2 regions of the Streptomyces sp. NPDC030838 genome follow, and region 1 is predicted to be linked to the other one. Evidence: riboswitches for the same ligand, from Rfam matches in the RefSeq annotation. Region 1 holds a riboswitch; the other holds the start of a gene.
The links. A riboswitch is a leader RNA that binds a small molecule or an ion and turns the genes downstream of it on or off. The one in region 1 is predicted to bind glycine.
Positions count from the first base shown of each region.

Region 2: linked by a shared signal. The riboswitch ahead of gcvP (aminomethyl-transferring glycine dehydrogenase) and the one ahead of gcvT (glycine cleavage system aminomethyltransferase GcvT) in region 1 are both predicted to bind glycine.

Region 1 is NZ_JBVIED010000008.1:324,396-336,261, reverse strand. It holds gene glyA (serine hydroxymethyltransferase) at 1-388, opposite strand, end outside; gene gcvH (glycine cleavage system protein GcvH) at 403-780, opposite strand; gene gcvT (glycine cleavage system aminomethyltransferase GcvT) at 890-2,017, opposite strand; glycine riboswitch at 2,065-2,189, opposite strand; glycine riboswitch at 2,191-2,290, opposite strand; gene ACZ42A_RS22580 (AAA family ATPase) at 2,469-3,140, shown strand; gene ACZ42A_RS22575 (enhanced serine sensitivity protein SseB) at 3,221-4,006, shown strand; gene ACZ42A_RS22570 (enhanced serine sensitivity protein SseB C-terminal domain-containing protein) at 4,254-5,018, shown strand; gene ACZ42A_RS22565 (ABC transporter permease) at 5,358-6,365, shown strand; gene ACZ42A_RS22560 (ABC transporter substrate-binding protein) at 6,436-8,235, shown strand; gene ACZ42A_RS22555 (ABC transporter permease) at 8,343-9,341, shown strand; gene ACZ42A_RS22550 (ABC transporter ATP-binding protein) at 9,338-10,435, shown strand; gene ACZ42A_RS22545 (ABC transporter ATP-binding protein) at 10,432-11,583, shown strand; gene ACZ42A_RS22540 (trimeric intracellular cation channel family protein) at 11,647-11,866, shown strand, end outside.
Region 2 is NZ_JBVIED010000021.1:9,122-20,987, reverse strand. It holds gene ACZ42A_RS37090 (hypothetical protein) at 1-440, shown strand, start outside; gene ACZ42A_RS37085 (DUF5999 family protein) at 677-883, shown strand; gene ACZ42A_RS37080 (glycoside hydrolase family 43 protein) at 978-2,522, opposite strand; gene ACZ42A_RS37075 (hypothetical protein) at 2,663-3,226, shown strand; gene ACZ42A_RS37070 (TOBE domain-containing protein) at 3,308-3,703, shown strand; gene modA (molybdate ABC transporter substrate-binding protein) at 3,851-4,651, shown strand; gene ACZ42A_RS37060 (ABC transporter permease) at 4,648-5,475, shown strand; gene ACZ42A_RS37055 (ABC transporter ATP-binding protein) at 5,628-6,695, shown strand; gene gcvP (aminomethyl-transferring glycine dehydrogenase) at 6,779-9,664, opposite strand; glycine riboswitch at 9,842-9,936, opposite strand; gene ACZ42A_RS37045 (PRC-barrel domain-containing protein) at 10,050-10,421, shown strand; gene ACZ42A_RS37040 (DNA polymerase IV) at 10,506-11,866, opposite strand, start outside.

The DNA.
Region 1 (11,866 bases):
CGTGGGTGAGGTGGCCGCCGTGCGCCAGGTCCAGGCCCAGGATGGTGTCGCCGGGCTGGGCCAGGGCGAAGAGCGCCGCCTGGTTGGCGGAGGCGCCCGAGTGCGGCTGCACGTTGGCGTACTCGGCGCCGAACAGCTCCTTGACCCGGTCGATGGCGATCTGCTCGGCGACGTCGACGTGCTCGCAGCCGCCGTAGTAGCGGCGGCCGGGGTAGCCCTCGGCGTACTTGTTGGTGAGGACCGAGCCCTGGGCCTCCATGACCGCCAGCGGGGCGAAGTTCTCGGAGGCGATCATCTCCAGGGTGGACTGCTGGCGCTGCAGCTCGGCGTCGACCGCGGCGGCGACGTCCGGGTCGAGCTCGTGCAGGGGCGTGTTCAGGACGGACATACGTCTACGACTCCTCAGCCGGCGGAAAACTCGGTGTACTCGTCGGCGGAGAGCAGGTCGGCCGGCTCCTCCGCGACGCGTACCTTGAACAGCCAGCCGCCCTCGAAGGGGGCGGAGTTCACCAGCGACGGGTCGTTGACGACGTCCTCGTTGACCTCGGTGACCTCGCCGGTCACCGGGGAGTACAGGTCGCTGACCGACTTGGTCGACTCCAGTTCGCCGCAGGTCTCGCCCGCGGACACCGTGTCACCGACCTCGGGGAGCTGCACGAAGACGACATCGCCGAGCGCGTTGGCCGCGTGCTCCGTGATGCCGACCGTCGCGACGCCGTCCTCGGCGGCCGACAGCCACTCGTGCTCCTTGCTGTAGCGCAGCTGCTGGGGGTTGCTCATGGCCTGAATTCTCCTGTACGCGGGGGAGTGGTGATGAATGGGGGACTGCCGGAACCGTGCGTGAGCAGCACAGATGTGCGCGGCGTCACGTCGGAACTGCGCTCGGTGGCTACTTCTGGCGCTTGTAGAAGGGGAGCGCGACGACCTCGTACGGCTCGTGACTGCCCCTGATGTCCACGCCGACACCGGGGGTGCCCGGTGCGGCGTGCGCGGCGTCGACGTAGGCCATGGCGATCGGCTTGCCCAGCGTCGGGGAGGGCGCCCCGGAGGTGACCTCGCCGATCACCTCGCCGCCGGCGACCACGGCGTACCCGGCGCGCGGGACGCGGCGGCCCTCGGCGATCAGCCCGACCAGCACGCGCGGCGGGTTCTGCTCGGCGCGCGCGGCGGCCTCGGCGAGCGCCTCGCGGCCGACGAAGTCACCCTCCTTGTCGAACTTGACCACTCGGCCGAGCCCGGCGTCGAAGGGAGTGAGGGACGTGCTCAGCTCGTGCCCGTACAGCGGCATGCCCGCCTCCAGGCGCAGGGTGTCCCGGCAGGACAGACCGCACGGGACCAGGCCCGCGCCCTCGCCCGCCTTGGTCAGCGCCTGCCACAGCTCCACGGCGTGCTCCGGCTTCACGAACAGCTCGAAGCCGTCCTCGCCGGTGTAGCCCGTGCGGGCGATCAGCGCGGGGACGCCGGCGACGGTGCCGGGCAGCCCGGCGTAGTACTTGAGGCCGTCGAGGTCGGCGTCGGTGAGGCTCTTGACGATCTCCGGGGACGCCGGGCCCTGGACGGCGATGAGGGCGTAGGCGTCCCGGTCGTCGCGCACCTCGGCGTCGAAGCCGGCGGCGCGCTCGGTGAGCGCGTCGAGCACGATCTGGGCGTTGGAGGCGTTGGCGACGACCATGTACTCGGTCTCGGCCAGGCGGTAGACGATCAGGTCGTCGAGGATGCCGCCGTCCTCCTGGCAGATCATGGTGTAGCGGGCCCGCCCCACGCCGACGGAGGCGATGTTGCCGACCAGGGCATAGTTGAGGAGGGCGGCGGCCTGGGGCCCGGTCACGGTGATCTCGCCCATGTGGGAGAGATCGAAGAGCCCGGCCCTGGTGCGCACGGCGTTGTGCTCGTCGCGCTCGGAGCCGTAGCGCAGCGGCATGTCCCAGCCGGCGAAGTCGGTCATCGTCGCGCCCAGCGACCGATGCAGGGCATCGAGCGCGGTGCGGCGCTTCTCTGAGGATTCGGTACTGCTCATCGGTCGGTCGTCTCCCAGGGCATGAACGCATGACGGGCGAGGAAAGGTCCTCCCCATCTGTCATCGGAACCTGAGAGGTTCGCCACGACCGCCACAGGGACGATCACGGCTTGCACCTTGGGTGGAGCCACGCCTCTTCCGGAGGAAGGGGGCGGCCCGCTTTTCAGATGTGCCTCGCCCGCGCGGTAACGGGGCCTGAGAGATTCAAGGGAGGGACTTGCTCCTTCGGCGCCCCGGCGACACGGCTGCCGGGGACTCTCCCGCGCGGATTCAAACGGCCGGTATGCAGTTGGCGCGGACATCATTGCACGCCGGGCCGGATCGTGGCAGACCGCATCTGTAACCGCTCTGTGGCGGTACGAGTACGAAAACACGAGACATCTCGAATTACCTTCTCTTTACACTCGACGGGCATGGGAACACGTGAACCGCCCCAGGGAGGACGATCACGGTGAACAGGACCACGGCGTACGCGACCACCACCGGCATCGCGGTGCCCCGGCAGCCGGCCGTCCCGGCCGGGGAGGCGTGCGCCCCGCTGCCGTCCCCCGTCGTCCGCGACCTGCGCGAGCGCGCCGGCCGCAGCCCGCGCGCCCTGCTCTTCGGGCCCAAGGACCTCGCCGTGGTCACGGGCCTGCCCGGCAGCGGCAAGTCGACGCTGATGCGCCGCACGGTGCGCGGCGCCCGGCGCGTCGACTCCCAGGACACCCGCGACCGCTGGGACCGCCGCATGCCGCCCTGGCTGCCCTACGCGGTCTACCGCCCCCTGGTCCGCCTCGCCCACTACGCCGGGCTGCGGCGCGCCCTGCGCACCGGCGAGGGCGTCGTCGTCCACGACTGCGGCACGCAGGCCTGGGTGCGCCGCTGGCTGGCCCGCGAGGCGGCCCGCCGCGGCGGCACCCTCCACCTGCTCCTCCTCGACGTCACCCCCGAACAGGCCCTCGCCGGCCAGCGCGCCCGCGGCCGCGGCGTCTCCCGCTACGCCTTCCTCCGCCACCGCACCGCCGCCACCCGCCTCCTCCACGCCGTGGAACACGGCGACCTGCCCCGCGGCTGCGCCTCGGCGGTCCTCCTGGACCGGGACGCGGCGGACACGCTGCACCGGATCGGCTTCACGGGCTGAGGGCGGGGGCTTCGGGGGGCTTCGGGGCAACCGTTAGCCTGGGCGGTCCCAAGCAGTGGTTCGAAGCAGGCGGTAGGCAGATGGACTTCCCGGCGGACTTCTCCGCGGACTTCCCGGCGCACCCCCAGGCGCACGGCGGCTGGCCCGGCAACGAGCTGGAGGAGGTGCTGTCCGCCGCCCTCGGCGCGGGCCCCGCGGCCGGCGGGCGCGTCCTCGAGGTTCTGGGCCGCAGCTTCGTCTGGGTCCCGCTGCCCAGCGGCGGCGGGCCCGAGAGCGGCTCCCTCGACCTGCCCGGCATGGAGATCGACGGCCAGGCCTACGTCCCGGTGTTCAGCTCCGAGGAACAGTTCCGCCAGGTCGCCGGCGCCCACATGTCGTACACCATCGCCCCCGCCGTCGAGTTCGCCCGCGGTCTGCCCCCGCAGGCCGGCATCGCCCTGAACCCCGGCGGCGTCGTCGGCATCCCGCTGCCCCCGCCCGCCGTCGCCGAACTCTGCCGGGTCGGCCGTACCCCGCTGGACGGCCCGAACTCCGGCGGCCGGGTGCGTCTCTTCGAACCCGACTGGCAGGACGACCCGGTCGACTTCCTCTCCGCCGCCTCCGCCGAGTTCGACGGCATCGGCGTCGTCCGGACGGCCCGCCGCTGCCTGGCCGCCATCGAGACCGCCGACCCCGTCATGTTCGTCGGCGTCGAACTCTCCCAGTGGGAGGGCGACCTGCGCACCCTCCCCATGGACGCCCTGGGCCGCGCCCTCGGCAAGGTCCCCGTCAAGTGGCCCGTCAACCTGGTCCTGCTCGACGTGGCGGAGGACCCGGTGGGCCACTGGATGCGCGAAAAGGTACGGCCCTTCTACACACGGGGGTAGGTGACCCACCCCAAGGGGCGCGGGGCTGTATCGATATGCGGCTCCGCCGCGATGGGGGTCCCCCCTGTTCGAGCGAAGCCGAGAACTTGGGGGAGCGACCGGCCACCAACAACCCGCACCCGCGAGACACCATCAAGACCGGACTCAGTAGGCACCCTTAAGCTAGGGGCACGACTCAAAAAGAGGGCGTTACACGAAGGGGCGTTGAAAAGTGAGCGCTGGCACGGCCGCCGCAGGCGTCGAGCACATGCTGCGCCAGGTCACCCCCGGCCGCTACGACGCCTACGAGGCACTGCTGCGCGCCCTCGCGACCCCTTCCTCCGGCCAGGTCTGGATGCTGCTGTGGCACGGCCAGGCCGGCAGCCCGGACGCCCAGTACGGGAACATGGAGGTCGACGGCTACGGCTACGCCCCCTGCGTCACCTCCGCCCAGGAGCTGTCCGCGAGCGGCTGGAACCGCAGCTACGAAGTGGTCGACGGCGTCGACGTGGCCCGCACGCTCTACCCCGACCACTACGGCCTCTGGCTGAACCCGCACGCTCCGGGCGGCGGCGTAGGCATCCCGTGGCTCGATCTGCGCCGTATCGCGACCGGCCTGGACCGCCAGCCCGCCGGCCCGCTGCGGCTCGCCGAGCCGACCATCGAGATCCCCGCGTTCTACGCCCTGCTGACCCAGAACGCCCACCGCACCCCGGCGGTCCGCTCGCTGCGCCGCGCCTGGGTGCAGCCCGCGCTCGGCGCGCCGTATCTCGCCATCGGACTGGATGTGTACGACACCTCCCCGGCCGCCGTCGACTCGGTGCGCGCGATGATGCAGCAGTCCATCGGCGCCGTACCGGACGGCCTGCCGGTGTCGACGGTCGCGATGTCCGACGAGTACGACCCGGTCGCGATGTGGCTGCGCGCCCACGCCCGCCCGTTCTACGACCGGGAGGCGCACGCCGCCCCGGCGCAGGCCCCGGCGGCCGGCTACGGCTACCCGCCGGTTCCGCCGGTCCAGGGCCGGTACTGACCGGACCCCCGGCCCGCGTCCGGATCCCGGTCAGGTCCGGACCACCCCGTTCTCTTCGCGCGTAGACGTGGGACGAAAACACCCACCCTGTCCCTATTGTCCCAACTGGCCCCCGTCCGGCCCGCGTTACGCACTGTTCGGATAACGGAACCCGGCAGACAGCATCACGGTTACGCATCCATTCACCGTCAAGTCTGGCAACAGATCGCCAAAGCGTTGAAGACTCCCGCTCCAAGGGGAGTTCGCCCGGGTGTTCGCCCCTGTGTACGACGGACTGATCACGCCGCTACAGCGGCAAGTGCGGGCCGGCTACCGCCGGTTGAGAGGGGTCCCTGCCAGATGACGGCACCATTGCACGAGCCGACCGCGGAAGCGGCTCCGAGTGCGGCCGAGGAAGCGGCGCAGGTCGGCGGCGACGCGAAGGCCGTACAGGGGCGCTCCCTGGGCCGGATCGCCTGGGAGCGGCTCAAGCGCGACAAACTGGCCCTCGCGGGCGGCATCGTGGTGCTCTTCCTGATCCTGGTCGCCGTGCTCGCGCCGGTGATCACCGGCCTGGCCGGACAGGACCCCGAGGCCCACCACGAGGACCTCATCGACCCGCTGTTCGGCACCCCGGTCGGGTCGTTCGGCGGGATCAGCGGCGAGCACTGGCTCGGCGTGGAACCGGTCAACGGCCGCGACATCTTCGCCCGGATCGTCTACGGCGCCCAGATCTCGCTGCTCGTCGGCTTCCTGTCGGCGATCGTGGCCGTCGTCCTCGGCACCGTCCTCGGCATCCTCGCCGGCTTCTTCGGCGGCTGGGTCGACACCGTCATCAGCCGGGTCATGGACGGCCTGCTGGCCTTCCCCCAGCTGCTGTTCATCATCGCGCTGGTCTCCGTCATGCCGAACGAGATGCTGGGACTGACCGGCACCGGCGTGCGCCTGTTCGTGATGATCCTGGTCATCGGCTTCTTCGGCTGGCCCTACATCGGACGCGTGGTACGCGGCCAGACGCTCTCGCTGCGCGAACGCGAGTACGTCGAGGCGGCCCGCTCGCTGGGCGCCGGGCGGTTCTACATCCTCTTCAAGGAGCTGCTGCCCAACCTGGTCGCGCCGATCATCGTGTACACGACGATGATGATCCCCACCAACATCCTCACCGAGGCGGCACTCAGCTTCCTGGGCGTCGGTGTCAAACCGCCGACGCCGTCCTGGGGGCAGATGCTCTCGAACGCGATCGACTACTACGACTCGGACCCCATGTACATGGTGATCCCGGGCGTGGCGATCTTCATCACCGTTCTTGCCTTCAACCTCTTCGGCGACGGCGTGCGCGACGCGCTCGACCCGAAGGGCTCGCGCTGAACTGCCGTACCGCAAGCGACCCGTGGCGCAAGGCACGGGGTCTCTCATCAATTCCGGAGGATCCGAGATCGTGACTACCCAACGCACCTCAGGGCGGCGCAAGCAGGCCATGGCCGCTGCCGCGGTGGTCGCCGCGCTGCTGACCACGGCGGCGTGCGGCGGCGGCGGTGGCAAGGACGGCAACGAGGGGTCGAAGAACGGCGCGGCCGGCTTCAACGCCGCGAACAACAAGGTCGCCCAGGCCGACCAGGCCAAGAAGGGCGGCACCCTGAAGTTCGCCGCCCCGCAGGACGCCGACTCGTGGGACACCACCCGCGGCTACTACGGCTTCATGTGGAACTTCGCGCGCTACTACAGCCGCCAGCTCGTCACGAACAAGACGGAGCCGGGCAAGGCCGGCACCGAGCTGACCCCGGACCTCGCCACCGGTCTCGCCAAGATCAGCGACGACGGCAAGACCTACACGTACACCCTGCGTGACGACATCACCTGGGAGGACGGCAAGCCGATCACCTCCAAGGACATCAAGTACGGCATCGAGCGCGTCTGGGCGCAGGACGTGCTGTCCGGCGGCCCGACGTACCTCAAGGAGGTGCTCGACCCCAAGGGCGAGTACAAGGGCCCGTACAAGGACAAGTCCGCGGACAAGCTCGGCCTGAAGGCCATCGAGACGCCGGACGACAAGACCATCGTCTTCAAGCTGCCCGAGGCCAACTCGGACTTCGAGGAGATGCTGGCGCTCATCTCGGCCTCCCCGGTCCGCCAGGACAAGGACACCAAGTCCAAGTACGGCCTGAAGCCGTTCTCCTCCGGCCCGTACAAGTTCGAGTCCTACAGCCCGGGCAAGGACCTGACGCTGGTCCGCAACACCGAGTGGAAGCAGTCCTCGGACCCGATCCGCAAGGCGTACCCGGACAAGATCACCGTCAAGTTCTTCTCGAACGCCAACGACCTGGACGCCCGTCTGATCGCCGGCGACTACGACCTGGACCTGGCCCAGACCAGCCTCTCCCCGCAGGGCCGCGCCACCGCCCTGAAGGAGCACAAGGCGAACCTGGACAACCCGGTCTCCGGCTACATCCGGTACGCGGCGCTCGCCCAGAACGTGAAGCCGTTCGACAACATCCACTGCCGCAAGGCGGTGCTCTACGGCGCCGACCACGTCTCGCTCCAGACCGCGCGCGGCGGCCCCGTCGCCGGCGGTGACATCGGCACCAACATGCTGCCCCCCGGCATCCCGGGCGGCGAGGGTCAGAAGTACGACCCGTACGGCATGGCCGGTGAGAACAAGAACGGCAACGTCGCCAAGGCCAAGGAAGAGCTGAAGGCCTGCGGCAAGCCCAACGGCTTCAAGACCACCATCGCGGTCCGCAACAACAAGCCCGCCGAGGTGGCCACCGCCGAGTCGCTCCAGGCGTCGCTGAAGAAGGTCGGCATCGAGGTCGAGATCGACCAGTACGACGGCGCGCAGAACTCCAGCGTCGTCGGCAGCCCTTCGAACGTGGAGAAGAAGGGCTACGGCATCATCATCATGGGCTGGGGCGCGGACTTCCCGTCCGTCCAGGGCTACGGCCTGCCGCTCTGGCACAGCAAGTACATCCTGGAGAGCGCCAACAACAACTACGCGCTCATCAACGACAAGACGATCGACGGCCTGTTCGGCGACTACGTCAAGACGCTGGACGAGGCCGAGAAGGTCAAGATCGCCACGGAGATCAACCACAAGGTGATGGAGGGCGCGTACTACCTGCCCTTCGTCTTCGAGCGGTTCCTCAACTGGCGCTCGGACCGACTGGCGAACGTCTACACCACCGACGCGTACAGCGGTATGTACGACTTCGTCAACCTCGGTCTGAAGAACACGAAGTAACCGGCACACCCGCCGTACGGCACGAAAGGCAGGTGAAGGCCGGCGCGGCGTGACCGCGGGCCCCGGACGACCTCCGGCGGCCCGCGGTCCGCGGCGGGCCGTTAGCTGTGCTCGCTTACCTCATCAGGCGGTTGTTCGCCGCCGCAGTGATGCTCGTGGTCATCGTCGTGGTGGTCTTCAGCATCTTCTTCCTCATCCCCAAGTGGGCGGGCGTCGACGTCGCCCTGAACTTCGTGGGCAAGCAGGCCGACCCCGCCGCCGTCGAGGGCGTGCGGGAGAAGCTGGGCCTCGGCGACCCGATCTACGCGCAGGTCTGGGAGTTCTTCAAGGGCATCTTCGTCGGCCGGACCTACGCCGGCGGCGGTGACATCACGCACTGCGCCGCGCCGTGCTTCGGCTACTCCTTCCGCAGCGAACAGGCCATCTGGCCGGTGCTGACCGACCGCTTCCCGGTGACCCTGGGCCTGGCGCTCGGCGCGGCCGTCCTGTGGCTGATCTTCGGCCTGGCCGCGGGTGTGCTCTCCGCCCTCAAGCGGGGCAGCTTCTGGGACCGCGGCGCGATGATCGTCGCCCTGGCGGGTGTCTCCCTTCCCATCTACTTCACCGGTCTGCTCAGCCTGGCGGTCTTCTCGTACGGACTGGGCTGGATCAACGGTGAGTTCGTTCCGCTGGAGGAGAGCTTCACCGGCTGGCTCGGCGGCATGATCCTGCCCTGGGTCACCCTGGCCTTCCTCTACGCGGCGATGTACGCCCGCATCACCCGCGCGACCATGCTGGAGATCCTCGGCGAGGACTACATCCGCACCGCGCGCGCCAAGGGTCTGCGGGAGCAGGTCGTCATCCGCAAGCACGCCATGCGCTCGACGATGACGCCCATCCTCACCATGCTCGGCATGGACCTCGGTGCCCTGATCGGCGGAGCGATCCTGACCGAGACGACGTTCTCCCTGCCCGGCCTCGGCCAGGCCGTGCTGAACGCGATCAAGAACCAGGACCTGCCCGTCATCCTCGGCGTCACCCTGATCACTTCTCTCGCGGTGCTCATCGCCAACCTCGTGGTGGACGTCCTGTACGCCGTGATCGACCCCCGAGTGAGGCTCGCATGACCGAACTCAGCAAGACCGGCGCGGCCGTGGGCGAGCCCACCACCTCCGGCGCCGCGCCGACCGCCTTCCTCGAAGTGCGCGACCTGAAGGTGCACTTCCCGACCGACGACGGCCTGGTCAAGTCCGTCGACGGGCTCAGCTTCCAGCTGGAGAAGGGCAAGACCCTCGGCATCGTGGGCGAGTCCGGCTCCGGCAAGTCGGTGACCTCGCTCGGCATCATGGGCCTGCACACGGCCGGCAACTACGGCAAGCGCAAGCCGCAGATCTCCGGCGAGATCTGGCTCAACGGCACCGAGCTGCTGTCCGCCCCGGCCGACGAGGTGCGCAAGCTGCGCGGCCGCGAGATGGCGATGATCTTCCAGGACCCGCTGTCCGCGCTGCACCCGTACTACACGATCGGCCAGCAGATCGTGGAGGCGTACCGGATCCACCACGACGTCGACAAGAAGACCGCCAAGCGCCGCGCGGTCGAGATGCTCGACCGGGTGGGCATCCCGCAGCCCGACAAGCGCGTCGACAACTACCCGCACGAGTTCTCCGGCGGTATGCGCCAGCGCGCGATGATCGCGATGTCGCTGGTCAACAACCCCGAACTGCTCATCGCGGACGAGCCGACCACCGCCCTGGACGTCACCGTGCAGGCACAGATCCTGGACCTGATCCGGGATCTGCAGAAGGAGTTCGGCTCGGCGGTCATCATCATCACCCACGACCTGGGCGTCGTCGCCGAGCTGGCCGACGACCTGCTGGTGATGTACGGCGGCCGGTGCGTGGAGCGCGGCCCCGCCGAGAAGGTGTTCTACGAGCCCCGCCACCCCTACACCTGGGGTCTGCTCGGCTCGATGCCGCGCCTGGACCGCGAGCAGCAGGAGCGGCTGATCCCGGTCAAGGGCTCCCCGCCCTCCCTCATCAACGTCCCGTCCGGCTGCGCCTTCAACCCCCGCTGCCCGTACGCCGACGTGCCCAAGGACAACGTCACCCGCACGGTCCGGCCCGAGCTGACCGAGGTCGGCAGCAAGCACTGGGCCGCCTGCCACATGACGCAGGAGCAGCGGGAGCGTATCTGGACCGAAGAGATTGCGCCGAAGCTGTGAGTGACGAGAAAGCGGTGACGATTCCCGCGCAGAGCGAGAGTGCCGACGCCGAGCGTGAGGTGCTGCTGAAGGTCACCGGCCTGCAGAAGCACTTCCCGATCAGGAAGGGCCTGCTCAAGCGGCAGGTCGGCGCGGTGCACGCGGTCGACGGCATCGACTTCGAGGTCCGGGCCGGCGAGACGCTGGGCGTCGTCGGCGAGTCCGGCTGCGGCAAGTCGACGATGGGCCGGCTGATCACCCGGCTCCTCGAGCCGACCGGCGGCAAGGTCGAGTTCGAGGGCAAGGACATCACGCACCTCGGGGTGGCGGGCATGCGTCCGCTGCGCCGCGATGTGCAGATGATCTTCCAGGACCCGTACTCGTCGCTGAACCCGCGCCACACCATCGGCACGATCATCGGCGCTCCCTTCCGGCTCCAGGGCGTCGAGCCCGAGGGCGGCATCAAGAAGGAAGTGCAGCGGCTGCTGTCGGTGGTCGGGCTCAACCCCGAGCACTACAACCGCTACCCGCACGAGTTCTCCGGCGGCCAGCGCCAGCGCATCGGCATCGCCCGCGCGCTCGCGCTCAACCCGAAGCTGGTCGTGGCCGACGAGCCGGTGTCCGCGCTGGACGTGTCGATCCAGGCCCAGGTGGTGAACCTGCTGGACGACCTCCAGGAGGAGCTGGGCCTGACCTATGTGATCATCGCGCACGACCTCTCGGTGGTCCGGCACGTCTCGGACCGGATCGCGGTGATGTACCTCGGCAAGATCGTGGAGCTGGCCGACCGGGACCTGCTCTACAAGTCGCCGATGCACCCGTACACCAAGGCGCTGATGTCGGCGGTGCCGATCCCGGACCCGGCGCGCAAGAACGCCAAGAGCGAGCGCATCCTGCTCAAGGGCGACGTGCCCTCGCCGATCTCCCCGCCCAGCGGCTGCCGGTTCCACACCCGGTGCTGGAAGGCGACGGAGATCTGCAAGACGACCGAGCCGCCGCTGCTGGAGCTGCGCCCCGGTCAGCAGGTGGCCTGCCACCACCCGGAGAACTTCGCGGACCAGGCCCCGCAGGACACCGTCCTGCTGACCGCCGCCAAGGAGGCGGGGGAGCTGGTGCCGGACGCGGTCAAGAAGGAGACCGCCGAGGGCGAGGAGTCCTCGGACAAGTAACCGTCAATGGCTGTGGGCCTTGCTTTGCAAGGCCCACAGCCATTTCTGGGCGAGAATGTTCGAGTGCTCCAGCAACTGTTCACCCCGTCCGTCCAGCACACCCTGGATCTGATCGGCATCTTCGTCTTCGCGATCTCCGGTGCCCTGCTGGCCGTCCGCAAGAACTTCGACGTCTTCGGCATCGCCGTCCTCGCCGAGGTCACCGCGCTGGGCGGCGGACTCTTCCGTGACCTGATCATCGGCGCCGTACCGCCGGCCGCCTTCACGGACCTGGGGTACTTCC
Region 2 (11,866 bases), on a different contig from region 1:
TGCACGTCCTCGACAGCGTCACCGCCAAGGGCGTCCCCGCCACCCGGCTGGCCGGCTGGCGTTTCCTGATCCGCTCCGGCGACCGCGCCGTGGCGGCCGCCGAGACCATGCTCACCCCCGACGGCTGGGCGTTCTCGCACTTCTTCGAGGGGCCGTACATCCGGTCCACCGAGCAGGCGCTGCGCCAGGCCGAAACCCTGACCCAGTCCTACCAGCCACGGCTGCTGTCCGTGCCCGGCCTGTACATGCTCACGCTGTGGCTGCACGGCGACTGCACGGCGGACGGGGCCGTCGGCGGGCCCGCGGCGAGCGATCTGCTGGTCCCGCTGGCGCCGGCTCCGCCCGGTATCGCCGCCCACCGCCCGCACCGCGTCGCCGAGCTGCTCCCGGTGCTGACCCTCCGGGCGACCCCGACGCCCCTCCTGGGCTCGCCCGCCTGAACGGAGCACGACCGTTGGCCGCCCCCCGTTCGGACTAGCCCCTTCCGGCCACTCCGAACCACCCAAAGGGACAGTGCAGTTGGGATGAACCGTCCGCGCGGGTGATGCGTCATGAACCTGTGAGAAGCGGTGCTGCGAAATGCCTGCGGATTCACGCCCGTAGGGCAACACTGGGTTCCGACCGACACATCGCAACGGGGGCGGCCATGAACACGACAGAGCGAAAGATCCCTTCCATGTGCCAGCACCAGCCACCGTGCCCGACCGCCGACTCCGCCGACCGGGAATCCGCCCGTCTCGTGGCGCACCACCCGGAGCAGGGATGGAGCCTGCTGTGCAACGGGGTCGTCCTCTTCGAGGACACCGGTGAGCTCCTGCCGGACGGCCAGATCATCGCCCCGCACCGTCCTCTGGACACCAGCCAGGTGATGACGGCCGCCTGAGCACCACCGCAAAAACGCGCACCACCGTGCAAACGAGCACCACCGTACAAAGGGGCCGGCCCACGGACCGGCCCCGCTGCACGTCCGGCGCCGGTCAGCTCCCCGCCTCGTAGGCGAACCAGTCGAACGCCGCCCGCCCCTCGGTGACGTACATGCCGATCACCCGGCCGGTGAACCCCCCGGCGACCTCCGTGGACAGATACCGCCCGTCCAGCTCCGCCAGGCGTACGACCCCGTCCGGGCCCTCGACCGAGAAGGCGAGCGTGTCCGGCCCTCCGGCCCGGATGCCGACGGCCTCCTCTCCGGGCCGCACGGCCGTCGGCGGGCGGACGTCGGTCGTCCGGATGTCGACGGCGAGGGTGACCGGCCCCGAGGGCACCGGATGCTCGGCGAGGCGCTGGCGCACCGGCCCGATCCGGGCGATCACACTCACCGTCCCCTCCGCGACCTCGATGTCGTAGTGGTGGGCCTCGTCCATCCTGACCGACAGCCCGGCCCGTCCCGCCCCCGGGTCCAGCCGCGCGGATGCCCGGCAGTCGTGATGCTGCTGCCGCCGTCCGACGAAGGTGTGCCCCGGCCGGTCCAGGCTGTCCCCGGTCGCGGTCAACGTCAGCCACCCCGGCCGCTCGGTCAGCGACCAGGAGCCCTCGGGGCGGCGGTACGGGGAGATCCAGTACGGGGCGAGGGCCGCGCCGTCGAAGTCGTCCCGCGCCGGATCCGACTGGGGATGAGAGGCGTCCCGCGCCGGGTCCGCCGCCTCGGGATGCCAGGTCGCCGGTGCCGGCTGCCGCTCCCGCACCGGTCCGACCCGAGGCCAGCCGTCGACCCACTCCACCGGGGCCAGGAACGTCTCCCGCCCCAGGACGTGGAACTCCGGGAAGAAGCCGCGCGGCCGGGTGCCGAGGAGCACCATCCACCAGCTGCCGTCGGCCGCCTGCACCAGATCGGCGTGCCCGGTGCACTGGATCGGCTCGCGGCTGCCGCTGTGGGACAGGACAGGGTTGTGCGGCGCGGGTTCGTACGGGCCCAGCGGGGTGCGGGCGCGGGCGATGGAGACGGAGTGGCCGCGCCCGGTGCCGCCCTCGGCGACCAGCAGGTACCACCAGTCCCCGATCCGGTACAGATGCGGCCCCTCCGGGTCCCGCTTCCCCGAGCCGGACCACACCGGCACCGGCCCCTCCAGCACCTTCCCGGTGGCCGGCTCGATCCGGGCCACGCCGACCCCCGCCAGAGCGACCCAGCAGGTGCCGTCGTCGTCCCAGGCGAGGTCGGGGTCGATGCCGGGCAGGTCGATCCACACCGGGTCGGACCAGGGGCCCTCGGGCCGGTCGCTGGTGACGAGGAAGTTGCCCCCGCCTCCGACGTTGGTGGTGATGACGTGGAAACGTCCGTCGTGGTGGCGGATCGTCGGGGCGTAGATCCCGCCCGAGGCGGGCACCTCGTCCGGCAGCGGCAGCTGCCCCGGCCGGTCCAGGACGTTACCGATCCGGCGCCAGTGCACGAGGTCCCGGCTGTGGAAGACCGGTATGCCGGGGAAGTACTCGAAGCTGGAACAGACCAGGTAGTAGTCCTCGCCGACCCGGCACACGCTGGGGTCGGGATGGAAGCCGGCGAGGACGGGGTTGTCGTATGTCCGCATGCGTCACAGCCCTTCGTGAGTCATCCCGAGCCTGCGACGGCGCGGGCCCGGATAAACCCGCGTCAAGAAACCCCTTTCCACCCGTCAGCGTCCCGTCAAGCCGGGCCGCCCCGGCCCGGCCGGCTCCTAACGTCGAACACATGAAGCCCCCCGACGGCACACGACCCGATCTGTCCCGGTTACCGGAGCGGCACACCCAGCCCACGGCGTACGACCGCCAGTGGACGCGGCAACTGCACAGCGCGCTGGGCTCCGCCGCCGTACTGCTCGCAGCGCTGTTCCTCATCGACTGGGCCGCCACCACCCTCAGCCCGTGGCGCGGCGCCCTCTGGCTGACCCTGGCGGCGCTGCTCTTCCTGGTGCTGTGCCCGCCCCGCGTCACGGCCGGAAGCGGCTGGCTGGAGACACGGTTCCTGCTGCGCAGCCGACGGGTGCGCACCGATCTCCTGGTGTCCGTGCGCTGGTGCGACGGCATCGCCCAACGGCTCGTGCTGCGCGACGCCCTCGGCGCGCGCGCCGAACTCGACCCGCGGGTCCTCGTCGCCAACCCGGACCTCTGGCACCGCCTCGACGAGGATGCCCACCGCGCCGAGACGGCCGGGACGCTGCTGTGCGGGCGTACCGCGCTGTATCGCCTGGAGCGGCGCGTCGACCGCGAGACCACGCTGGCCGTGTTCCGGGTGTCGGGGCTGGAGGGGCCGTGACATGACGTCGGGTTCCGTGCCCTGTTGCCACGGGGTCACCGGCTGATCCACACCGGCCCGCCCCGCCCTATCGTGGCGGACATGCACTCCTACACGATCGGCCAGGCCGCACGACTGCTCGGCGTCAGCCCCGACACCGCACGCCGCTGGGCGGACGCGGGCCGGGTGGCGACCCACCGCGACGACACCGGACGCCGGCTCATCGACGGCCGGGACCTGGCCGCGTTCTCGGTCGAACTCGCCAAGGCCGGAAACTCCGAGGAGGGGACCGCCTATACCTCGGCTCGCAACGCCTTCCCCGGCATCGTGACCGCGATCAAGCTCGGCGACGTCGCGGCCCAGGTCGAGATCCAGGCGGGTCCGCACCGCCTGGTCTCCCTGCTCACCCGTGAGGCCGTGGAGGAACTGGGCCTGGAGGTGGGCATGGAGGCCACCGCGCGGGTGAAGTCGACGAATGTCCATATCGACCGCACCTGAGACCCCGCTCCCTCCGTACGAACGTACATGCATGCCTGCATCGGGTCGTAGGCTTGCTCATGCGATGCTCCAGGAGACATACGGCTCGCACCTGCGTCACTATGATCGGCGTTGAGCACGCATGGACGACCGAGGAGTGGCCCCGAGATGACCCCTACCGCCCGCCGGACCCTGCGCATCGCCGGCGCGGGCACCGCGGCGCTGCTCGCGGTGAGCGCCTGCTCGTCGTCCTCCGATGACGCGACCGCCGGCGCCTCGGGATCCCCGAAGCTCTCCGGCACGGTCACCGTCTTCGCCGCCGCCTCTCTCAAGGAGAGCTTCGAGAAGCTGGGCAGGGAGTTCGAGCAGCAGCACCCCGGCACCAAGGTCAGCTTCAACTTCGGCGGCAGCGACGGCCTCGCCGCCGGCATCACCAACGGCGCACCCGCCGACGTCTTCGCCGCCGCGAGCCCGAAGACCATGGCCCTCGTGACGGACCAGGACGGCACGGCCGGCAAGCCGGTCACCTTCGTCCGCAACCAGCTGGAGATCGCCACCCTCCCGGGCAACCCCGACAGGATCTCCTCCCTCAAGGACCTCACCAAGTCCGGCCTCAAGGTCGTGCTGTGCGACGAGACGGTGCCCTGCGGCGCCGCCGCGCAGAAAGCTCTCGACGCCGCCGGACTCGACCTCACCCCCGTCTCCTACGAGCAGGACGTCAAGGGTGCCCTGACCAAGGTGGAGCTGAAGGAGGCCGACGCGGCCGTCGTGTACCGGACGGACGTGCGGGCCGCGGGTGACAAGGTGGAGGGCGTGGAGTTCCCCGAGTCGGCCGACGCCATCAACGACTACCCGATCGCCCTGCTCAAGAACGCACCCAACGCTGAGGCCGCCAAGGCCTTCGTCACGCTGGTGCGCTCCGCCGAGGGGCAGCGGGTGCTGACCGAAGCCGGGTTCCTCAAGCCATGAGCTCCACTAGCCAGGAGAAGCCGACGCGCGGGCGGCCGAGGGGCGCCCGGGGCGTGCCGCTGCCCCTCCTGGTCCCCGCCCTCCTCGGCCTGGCGTTCCTCCTGGTCCCGCTGATCGCCCTGCTCGTCCGCTCCCCTTGGCGCGACCTCCCGGAGCAGCTCACCAGCCCCGAGGTGTGGGACGCGCTGCGGCTGTCCCTGATCTGCGCCACGGCCGCGACCGCGCTCAGCCTGGTCCTCGGCGTCCCGCTGGCCTGGCTGCTCGCCCGCACGGAGTTCCCCGGCCGCGGCCTGGTCCGCGCCCTGGTGACCCTGCCGCTCGTGCTGCCCCCCGTGGTCGGCGGTGTCGCGCTGCTGCTCGCGCTCGGCCGCAACGGCGTCGTCGGGCAGTGGCTGGACGCGTGGTTCGGCATCACACTGCCGTTCACCACGGCGGGGGTCGTCCTGGCAGAGACGTTCGTCGCCATGCCGTTCCTGGTCATCAGCGTGGAGGGCACGCTGCGCGCCGCCGACCGGCGCTACGAGGAGGCCGCCACCACTCTGGGCGCCTCCCGCTTCACCGCCTTCCGCCGGGTCACCCTGCCCCTGATCGCCCCCGGCATCGCCGCGGGCGCCGTCCTGGCCTGGGCCCGCGCCCTCGGCGAGTTCGGCGCGACGATCACCTTCGCGGGCAACTTCCCCGGCCGCACCCAGACCATGCCGCTCGCCGTCTACCTGGCCCTCCAGAACGACCCCGCGGCCGCGATCGCCCTCAGCCTGGTCCTCCTGACCGTGTCCATCGCGGTCCTGGCGGGCCTGCGGGACCGCTGGATGAGAGCCACATGACCGAGAACAACACACCCACGAGCGGCACCCCGAACACCGAAGACGGCCCGTCAGCCGCCGACGGCGCCAAGCCCCCACAGGGGCCACCCGCACCCGACAACGAAACCCGCACGGGCGGTGCGGGTGGGAACCCCAATCCGGCCGAAGGCCGGATGCCCACCCACAACCCGACACACAACAACGGCCTGGACGCCCACCTGACCGTCGACCGCGGAGAAGGCTTCCGCCTGGACATCACCCTCACCGCCGCCCCCGGCGACGTCCTCGCCCTCCTCGGCCCGAACGGCGCCGGCAAGACCACCGCGCTGCGCGCCCTGGCCGGCCTCACCCCGCTCACCGGCGGCCATCTCCGTCTGGACGGCGTCGCACTGGACCGTACGCCACCCGAGTCCCGCCCGGTCGGCGTCGTCTTCCAGGACTATCTGCTCTTCCCGCACCTGACCGCCCTGGACAACGTGGCGTTCGGCCCGCGCTGCCAGGGCGCGACCAAGGCGGAGGCCCGAGCCCAGGCCGCCGCGTGGCTGGACCGCATGGGCCTCGCCGAGCACGCCGGCGCCAAGCCGCGCCGCCTCTCCGGCGGCCAGGCCCAGCGCGTGGCTCTGGCCCGCGCCCTGGCCACCCGCCCCCGGCTGCTGCTCCTGGACGAACCGCTCGCCGCCCTGGACGCCCGTACGCGGCTCGACGTCCGGGCCCAGCTCCACCACCACCTGGCCGACTTCGAAGCGGTCGCCGTCCTGGTCACCCACGACCCGCTGGACGCGATGGTGCTGGCCGACCGGCTGGTGGTCGTCGAACAGGGCCATGTCGTCCAGGAGGGCACCCCGGCCGAGATCGCCCGCCGCCCCCGCACCGACTACGTCGCCCAGCTGGTCGGCCTGAACCTCTACAAGGGCCGCGCAGACGGCCACACCGTCCGCCTCGACGCCGGCCCCGCCATCACCACCACCGAAGACCTCACCGGCCCGGTCTTCGTCGCGTTCCCCCCGGGTGCGGTCACCCTCTACCGAGAGCGCCCCGCCGGCTCCAGTGCCCGCAACCTCTGGCGCTGCTCGGTCACCGGCCTGGAGACTCACGGCGACCAGATCCGCGTGGCCCTCACCGGCGAGCTCCCGCTGGCCGCCGACCTCACCACGGTCGCCGCCGCGGAGCTGGACCTGCACCCCGGCGCCGAGGTCTGGGCCACGGTCAAGGCCACCCAGACGCACGCGTACCCCGCCTGAGCGCGCCCCAGGGCAGCGAAAAGGGCCCCGCCCCGGCCGTCCGGGCCGAAGCGGAGCCCCGCACGCGAGGGATCCGCGAGGGATCAGTCCTCGTACGCGTCCAGCGGCGGGCACGAGCACACCAGGTTCCGGTCACCGAACGCCTGGTCGATCCGGCGCACCGGCGGCCAGTACTTGTCGGCGGCGGAGACCCCGCCCGGGAAGACGGCCTCTTCCCGGCTGTACGCGTGCTCCCACTCCCCGCCGAGCGCGCCCGCGGTGTGCGGCGCGTTGCGCAGCGGGTTGTCGTCGGCGGGCCACTCGCCGGAACCGACCTTCTCGATCTCCGCGCGGATGGCGATCATCGCGTCGCAGAACCGGTCCAGCTCGGCCAGGTCCTCGGACTCGGTCGGCTCGATCATCAGCGTCCCGGCCACCGGGAACGACATGGTCGGCGCGTGGAAGCCGTAGTCGATGAGCCGCTTGGCGACGTCGTCGACGCTCACGCCGGTCGCCTTGGTGAGCGGGCGCAGGTCGATGATGCACTCGTGCGCGACCAGCCCGCCCGGACCGGTGTAGAGCACCGGGTAGTGCGGCTCGAGGCGCTTGGCGACGTAGTTGGCGCTGAGCACCGCCACCTGCGTGGCGCGCTTCAGCCCCTCGCCGCCCATCAGCCGGACGTACGCCCAGGAGATCGGCAGGATGCCCGCGGAGCCCCACGGCGCGGCCGAGATCGGGCCGACGCCCGTCTCCGGACCGGCCGCCGGCTGGAGCGGGTGGTTCGGCAGATACGGCGCCAGGTGCTCGCGGACGGCCACCGGGCCGACGCCGGGACCGCCGCCGCCGTGCGGGATGCAGAACGTCTTGTGCAGGTTCAGGTGCGAGACGTCGCCGCCGAAGTGGCCCGGCTTCGCCAGCCCGACCAGCGCGTTCAGGTTGGCACCGTCGACGTACACCTGGCCGCCCGCCTCGTGCACCTGCGCGCAGATGTCGGAGACGTGCTCCTCGAACACACCGTGCGTCGAGGGATACGTGATCATCAGCACCGACAGCTCGTCGCGGTACTGCTCGATCTTCGCCCGCAGGTCGTCTACGTCGATCTCGCCGTCCTCGGCGGTCTTGACGACCACGACCTTCATGCCGGCCATGACGGCGCTCGCGGCGTTCGTACCGTGCGCGGAGGACGGGATCAGGCACACGGTGCGCTGCTCGTCGCCGTTGGCCCGGTGGTAGCCGCGTACGGCCAGCAGGCCGGCCAGCTCGCCCTGCGAACCGGCGTTCGGCTGGAGCGACACCTTGTCGTAGCCGGTGACCTCGGCGAGACGTTCCTCCAGCTCGCGGATGAGCGTGAGGTAGCCCTCCGCCTGCTCGGCGGGCGCAAAGGGGTGCAGCTGGCCGAACTCCGGCCAGGTGACCGGCTCCATCTCCGTGGTCGCGTTGAGCTTCATGGTGCAGGAGCCCAGCGGGATCATGCCCCGGTCGAGCGCGTAGTCGCGGTCGGCGAGCCGGCGCAGGTAGCGCAGCATCGCGGTCTCGGAGCGGTGCTGGTGGAAGACCGGGTGGGTGAGGAAGTCATCGGCGCGCAGCAGCCCGCCCGGCAGCGCGTCCTCGGTGGTCGCGTCCAGCGCCTCGACGTCGCCCTCGACGCCGAAGGCGGTCCATACGGCGCCCAGCTGGACCCGCGTGGTGGTCTCGTCGCAGGCGATCGACACCAGGTCGCCGTCGACGAGCCGCAGGTTGACGCCGTTCTCGCGCGCGGCGGCCACGACCTCGGCGGCCCGGCCCGGCACCCGCACGGTGACCGTGTCGAAGAAGGCACCGTGGACGACCTCGACCCCGCCCTTCGCCAGGCCCGCGGCCAGGATCGACGCGTACCGGTGGGTGCGCCGCGCGATGCCCTTCAGGCCCTCCGGGCCGTGGTAGACGGCGTACATCCCGGCCATCACGGCGAGCAGCACCTGCGCGGTGCAGATGTTGCTGGTCGCCTTCTCGCGGCGGATGTGCTGCTCACGGGTCTGCAGCGCGAGGCGGTACGCCCTGTTGCCGTCGGCGTCCACGGACACGCCCACCAGCCGCCCGGGCAGGCTGCGCGCCATCTTCTCCTGCACCGCCATGTAACCGGCGTGCGGCCCGCCGAAGCCCATCGGCACACCGAACCGCTGCGTCGTACCGACGGCGATGTCCGCGCCCAGCTCACCGGGCGACTTCAGCAGCGTCAGCGCCAGCAGATCGGCGGCGACGGTGACGAGGGCACCCCGCTCGTGCGCCTGGTCGATGACCGCCTTGATGTCCCGTACGGCACCGGAGGCGCCGGGGTACTGGACGAGGACGCCGTTGATCTCCCGCCCGTCCAGCTCGGCCGGGATGCCCTCGGACAGATCCGCGACGACGACCTCGACGCCGGTCGGCTCGGCGCGGGTCTGGATCACGGCGATGGTCTGCGGCAGCGCGTCCGCGTCGACCAGGAACAGGCCCTTCTTGTTCTTGCCCATGCGCCGGGACAGCGCCATCGCCTCGGCGGCGGCCGTGCCCTCGTCCAGCAGCGAGGCGCCGGAGGTCGGCAGGCCGGTGAGGTCGGCGACCATGGTCTGGAAGTTCAGCAGGGCCTCGAGCCGCCCCTGGGAGATCTCGGGCTGGTACGGCGTGTAGGCCGTGTACCAGGCCGGGTTCTCCATCACGTTGCGCAGGATGACGGGCGGCGTGAAGGTGCCGTAGTAGCCGAGGCCGATCATGGAGCCCAGGACCTGGTTGCGGTCGGCCAGCGACCGCAGCTCGGCCAGCACCTCGGCCTCGCTGCGCGCGCCCGGCAGGTCGAGGGCGTCGGCGTTCTTGATCACATCCGGGACCGCGGCGGCGGTGAGCTCGTCCAGCGAGCCGTAGCCGACCTGCGCGAGCATCTTGGCCCGAGCCTCCTGGTCGGGCCCGATGTGGCGCTGCTCGAACGGAATGCCCTGTTCGAGCTCGGAGAGCGGAATGCGATGGGCGGTCATTGCGGAGGCCTCCTGGTCTGACGCGACCTTCGAGGGGCACCACGGCGCGGGTGCCCCGACGGCCTCCCCCTCTGTCATCTCAACCTGAGAGCTTCACCGGATCGCCCCAGAGGGATCCGGCTTTCACCGTCGGTGAGAGCGGAAGCCGTCGACACCCGCTCTGCTTTCCAGAGTGACCTCGTCCGTGCGGTACGTGGGCCTGAGAGATTCCGGGGAGGATTTGCTCCTTCGGCGCCTCCGATCACTTCGGAGGACTCTCCCGCACGGGGTCAGCAGCCGCTGTCAGCCTACCAGCGAGGTCAATGCCCAGGCGTTCGAGTGGCCGGGTTCACCAATGTGCTCTTTCGTAGTGCTTACGGATGAGTTGCGACCACGTGGAGGGCCCGTGCAGACCGATATCGATCCGCGCAACCTGATCGGCCGCAAGGCGTTCGACCGCAACGGCACCAAGATCGGCACCATCGACGAGGTCTACCTCGACGACGCGACCGGCGTTCCGGAGTGGGCCGCCATACGCACCGGGCTGTTCAGCAGGGATGCCTTCGTCCCCCTCGAACCCAGCGAACTGATCGAGGGCAGCCTCCACGTGCCCTTCGACCGCGCCCTGATCAAGGACGCCCCCGACTTCGGCGTGGGCCGCCATCTCTCCCCCGAGCAGGAACTCCAGCTCTACCACCACTACGGCCTCGACATCGCGTCCCCGCCGCCGCTCCCCGACCGCGACTTCGGCAAGCTGGCGGGCACGGACGAGCCCTGAAGACCCCGGGGTGAGCAGCCCCGGCAGGGCCGAGTCGCGCGACCACCGGCTTCACCCACCGAGCGCGCCCGGCCGCACCGCCGGTCAGCCGCTCACCCCGGGCATCACCCCGGCACCGTCCGCGGGCCCGTCCGCCGGTGCCCTGCCTTCGCCGGGTCTTCGCGGAACCAGCGGAACCCGCGGAACCAGCGGCAACGGCTCGGCCGGCTCCAGCGCCGGGTCGTCGATCCGGAACGTCCGCACCCGCCCCGGCTCCGAATCCGGGGTCTCGAACCGCACGGTCACTCTCCCGAGCCCGCTGCCCTGCACCCAGCCGTGCCCGTACTCGGCATGCCGGACGTCATGGCCCGCCGGCCACCGCCGCTCGGTCTGCTCGACCGCCACCGGCGCCTGCTCCTCGGTCCCCTCCTCCACCGGCCCGTCCTCCCGCTCCCCCGCCGCCTGGGCGAACAGATCCTCCTGCGTGTAGTCCGCGAGACCGCTGACGCCGACGCCGAGCAGCCGGACGCCGCCCGTGGTGTCCACGGACTCCAGCAGCCGTGCCGCGGCCTCCCGCACCACCGCCGGGTCGTCCGTGGGGCCGCGCAGCGTCTCGGAGCGGGTCAGCGTGGAGAAGTCGTACCGGCGCACCTTCAGCACGATGGTCCGCCCCGACAGCCCCGCGCCGCGCAGCCGCCGCACACACCGGTCCGCCAGCCGCTGCACCTCCAGCCCCACCCGGACCCGGTCGTGGATGTCCACGTCGTAGGTGTCCTCCACCGACACCGACTTGGCCTCCCGCTCGGCCACCACGGGCCGCTCGTCCCGCGCCAGCGCCATCGCGTAGAGCGCGTGCCCGTGGGCCTTGCCCAGCAGCCGCACCAGCTCGTCCTCGCCCGCCTCGGCCAGCTCCTCGACCGTGGTGATGCCGGCCCGCCGCAGATGGTCACCGGTCGCCGGACCCACCCCCGGCAGCGTCCGCACCGGCATCGGCCCGAGCAGCGCCCGCTCCATGCCCGGATCGATCAGCACCAGACCGTCGGGCTTGGCCTGCTCTGAGGCGATCTTCGCGAGCATCTTGGAGGCGGCCAGCCCCACCGACCCGGTCAGCCCGGTCACCTCCCGGATGTCCGCGCGCAGTTTCGTCCCGGCCAGCCGCGCCGACTCCGCGTCCCAGGCCGCGTCCCCGGCCTCCAGATCGACGAAGGCCTCGTCCAGGCTCAACGGCTCCACCAGCGGCGACAGGGACCTGAGCAGCCCCATCACCTGCTCGCTGATCGACCGGTAGAGACCGAAGCGCGGCGTGAGGTACGCGGCGTTCGGCGCCAGCCGCCGCGCCTGGGCCATCGGCATCGCCGAGTGCACCCCGAAGACCCGGGCCTCGTAGGAGGCGGTGGCGACCACACCGCGCGGCCCCAGCCCGCCCACGATGACGGCCTTTCCGCGCAGGCTCGGCTTCGACGCCT